2 regions of the Chryseobacterium sp. R2ACT005 genome follow, and region 1 is predicted to be linked to the other one. Evidence: riboswitches for the same ligand, from Rfam matches in the RefSeq annotation. Region 1 holds a riboswitch; the other holds the start of a gene.

Region 1 (2,205 bases):
CTCCCGAAATCTGAGACTGAAAATCCGGTGCAAAATATCCAACCTTACCTGCATATTGTTTAATTGTATTGATAATCTGCTGAGTATTGGAAGTATTGGTAATATTTTTATACAACCCATCAATATTCACTCCATCCTGTAATGCTCTATAGTTAATGGCATTATAGGCATTGAAGATATCTCCTTCTCTTACTCCGGCTCTGGAATAAGGGTCTCGGTATTGGGCAGAACCTGTAACGTTAAAAAATCCGGTCTGTCCAATTTTAGCTCCATAATTAAGGTCTACAGAAATGGTCTGTCCATCCACTCCTCCGGAGAAATTATTGGCAACAGGTGAAGCATATCCACCTAAAAACACCTGTCCGGAAAGCCCTAATCTTTTTTTCAATCCAAGGTTAACGACTCCAGCAATGGCATCAGAACCATATTGGGCAGAAGCTCCATCTCTTAAAACCTCAATTTTTTCTAAAGCAAAAGCTGGAATAGCATTAAGATCGGTTCCCACAGATCCTCTTCCCGGTGTGAGGGTAACATTAATCAATGAAGACTGGTATCTTCTTTTTCCATTGAGTAAAACTAAAACCTGATCCGGACCTAAACCTCTTAAAAGAGCAGGATCTACAAAGTCAGTTCCATCGTTAACCGTGTGAGAAGTGGATGAAAATGAGGGTACAATATAATTTAAGGCCTGGCTGATACTATTAGTCGGGCTCTGTTTTAAAATTTTTGATATATTAATGATGTCTACCGGAACAGGTGTATCTGTCAATGATCTTCCGGAACCTCTTGATCCAAGGATGACTACATCTTCTATTTTCTTAGATTGTAACGTGTCCGTCTGTGCGTAATAAAATGTAGAAATAAGCGCAATAGAAGGAACAAATATTTTTTTCCTGAAATTATGCATGTTGTTTGTTGTTTACTTTTTGTTGTTAAAAATTGTTTTTTGAGCAATACAAATCCCGTATCCCTAAATTTTAAGGTTACATAAATGTTCGAAATGTTTGTATTATTTTTTAGAAATAGAAAAGGCTAGAAGCAACAACACATGCGCATATAGAAATGGCATGAAAACATATGGGAATAATGAAGATTCACTTCATGATCCGAAGAATAAAAGATAACTGATGTAAGGAGATTTCCCTTGTCTTTAAACATTTGAATTTAACTTTAAAACAAAAATTCAAGATGGGGATAATGATAGAATGATAAACATTTTTTCCGGAAGATCCGGCTTATCGATTGCAGCACCTTGCTTGTTTTTGCAGGTTGCTATCCCATCTAGAGATTCTTGATAATTACCCGGCAAAGATATAATTATTTCATAAATAAAAAAATATTTAACCTAAAATTTCGATTTTCAACATTTTAGCGTAACAAATTATCTTTTTCAGCGTCTAACCGGATATCAGTAAAAACATTATGAAAAAAACGATTTTCGCGTTATCCTTATTAAGCTCTGTTTTTGTCTTTTCACAGGAAAAAAACAATAAACCTCAGGAAAAGCAGATTGAAGGTGTAGTCATCACCAAAACTAAAAAAGCAGTTGAACAAAAGGCAGACCGTACTATTTTTGACTTTTCCGAGCAACCTCAGCTGAACAACGGAAACGTATTAGAAGGAATAAAAAAGCTTCCTGGACTGGTATCTACCGACATCGCAGGAATGATGTACCAGGGAAAAATGCTGGAAGTATATCTTAACGGAAGACCTCTGAACATCACATCCAATGAATTGAACTCCTTTCTTGAAGGAATGCCTGCCAATTCTGTAGAAAGAATTGAGGTAATCACTCAACCCGGCGCTGAATTTCCGGCTACATCCGGAGGTGCAATCATGAATATCATCACGAACAAAAATGCCAATAAATATTTAACTGCTACTTATTCCGGGAATTATTCTTTTACGAATTATGATCAATACAGAAGCAGAACGACCAACTCCGTTAATTTAAATGCCAGAAATAAATATTTCGGATGGCAGCTGAATGTTGGTCAAAACTACCGTGAAAGTATGCTGAACGGCCAACAGGATGAGCTTTTAACAAGTCATACCGACAGATACGGACGAGGGTATTTTGCAAAATCAGGATTGACTTTTGATTTAGGACAGGACAGATTATTATTAAACTACGATATTTACCACAATAATAATGACAATTATACTTTAAGTAACGGTCATGGAGATTTACCTTTTCAGAACAAT
Region 2 (2,205 bases), 740 kb from region 1:
AACGCTCCTAAAACTCAGGTTCCAATCATGAATCTTGAGATTCCTACTGAATTGCCAAACGTTTCTACAGGTATTTTAGATCCTAGAGATACCTATGAAAGCGCTTCAGAATGGGAAGAAAAGGCAAAAGATCTTGCTTCAAGATATATCAAAAACTTTGAGCAGTATTGTGATACTGAAGAAGGTAAGAAATTAGTTGCTTCAGGACCTCAATTACAGGAACAGACTATCTAATAGTTCTCTATAACATAAGGAAAAGCCTCATCATTGATGAGGCTTTTTTATTTCTAATTTTTCGCAGATATTATTTGAAAATTACTTTAAGCTTAATATAGCCAATCTATATCCATCCATTCCAAAGCCAGATAAAACTGCATCCGTATTAGCAGCTGTCACAGACTTCTGTCTGAATTCCTCTCTTTTATAGATGTTGCTGATATGAACTTCTACTTTTGGTTTTCTGATATTTTTTAGACAATCAGCAATCGCATAGGAATAATGGGTGAATGCTCCCGGATTAATTACTACTGCATCAAAATCATCTTCCTGAAGCCTGTTGATAAGCTCTCCTTCAATATTTGACTGATAATATTGTATTTCATGAGACTGAAACTCGGATTTTAAAATTTCCAAATAGCTTTCCATGGAAACATTTCCATAAATTTCCGGTTCTCGGGTGCCCAAAAGATTGAGATTAGGCCCATTTATAATCAAAACTTTCATACTATAAAATTAAAAACTTTTTTTAATTAAATGCTCAAAATTTCCGCACAAATTAACGTTCGTTCAATTGTATTATTAATAATGATATTTATCATGTTTGATAAAATGGTAATGATTGCAACTCCTTACAGTAATGGGTTTTATTAAAATCTTATGTTAATTTTTGAAAATTTATCATGAAAAATAATAAGTCTACTTGTTTTGTAGACTAAAAGTTTTTAGCTTTGCAACCATATTTCGATCGGCTTATAAAGAAAGATGGAGGGAACTGACCCTGTGAAATCTTGACAACCTACCCATTGGGCAAGGTGTTACGTTCAGCCTTTTAAGGAAAAATAAGCATTTGGTTTATCGTATTTATCGATGCCCTTTGCTGACTTTTCTGCAAAGGACAAAATTTTAATATATGATAAATGAAATTGATTATGATTAGCAAAAATTTATTCGCTTCTAAAACTTGGATACCTCCGGTTGCTGCATTTTTTCTGGGAGTAACCAGTGTACATGCACAGAGTTCTAAGCCGGAAAAGGACAGTCTTCATGAAAAAGAAATTGACGAAGTTGTAGTCGTAGCCTATGGAAAAGCAAAAAGAAACAGCTATACCGGTTCCGTTGCTACCATTTCCAGCGATAAGATCAACAACAGACCTGTAACCAATATTACCAAGGCATTGGAAGGGCAGGTTGCCGGGATTCAGACTACCAGCTCATCAGGGCAGCCGGGAGCTGTTTCTACCATCCGAATCAGAGGAGTTGGTTCAATAAGTGCTTCCAGTGATCCGTTATATGTAGTAGATGGAATCCCTTTTGACGGAAATATTAACTCCATCAGTCCAAGTGATATTGAATCCATCAGTGTTTTGAAAGATGCCACTGCGAGTGCGTTGTATGGATCAAGAGGAGCAAACGGGATTATCATCATTACCACAAAATCAGGTAAAAAAGGAGAAGCTAGAGTTAATTTTAATATCAGCCAGGGATTCTCCGGAAGAGCCGTAAAAGATTACGAACAGGTAAATACAGATCAATACTTTCAATTATATTGGGAAGCCTTGAGAAACGGATATCAGTCCGGAAAAGTGTCTTCTCAACAGGCTGCACAGATGGCAACAGATAATCTTGTCTCTACACTTGGGATCAATCCATATGGAACAGGATATCCAAAACCGGTGGGAACCGATGGGAAATTATTACCCGGAGCATCACCACTTTGGAATGACGACTGGAGGGATATTTTGCAGAGAGTTGCTTCAAGAAATCAGGTAGATCTTGATATCAGCGGAGGAAGTGATAAGAGCAATTATTTCTTTTCATTGGGCTATCTTGATGATAAGGGAATGGCTATTGAATCAGGATATAAAAGATACAATACCAGGTTAAAGATCAATTCTGAAGTAAAAAAATGGCTGAATGTCGGGGTAAACTTAAGCTATACAAACAGTATTCAGCAGGCACCCACTTCTTCAGATTCCAATTCAAGTA

The links. A riboswitch is a leader RNA that binds a small molecule or an ion and turns the genes downstream of it on or off. The one in region 1 is predicted to bind S-adenosylmethionine.
Region 2: another riboswitch for S-adenosylmethionine. It lies ahead of ACPF63_RS19655 (SusC/RagA family TonB-linked outer membrane protein); the one in region 1 lies ahead of ACPF63_RS23045 (TonB-dependent receptor plug domain-containing protein).

The regions. Positions count from the first base shown of each region.
Region 1 is NZ_CP188192.1:5,015,451-5,017,655, reverse strand. It holds gene ACPF63_RS23045 (TonB-dependent receptor plug domain-containing protein) at 1-907, opposite strand, end outside; SAM-I-IV-variant riboswitch at 1,206-1,303, opposite strand; gene ACPF63_RS23040 (outer membrane beta-barrel protein) at 1,423-2,205, shown strand, end outside.
Region 2 is NZ_CP188192.1:4,273,809-4,276,013, reverse strand. It holds gene pckA (phosphoenolpyruvate carboxykinase (ATP)) at 1-234, shown strand, start outside; gene ACPF63_RS19660 (type II 3-dehydroquinate dehydratase) at 316-723, opposite strand; SAM riboswitch class I at 967-1,065, shown strand; gene ACPF63_RS19655 (SusC/RagA family TonB-linked outer membrane protein) at 1,149-2,205, shown strand, end outside.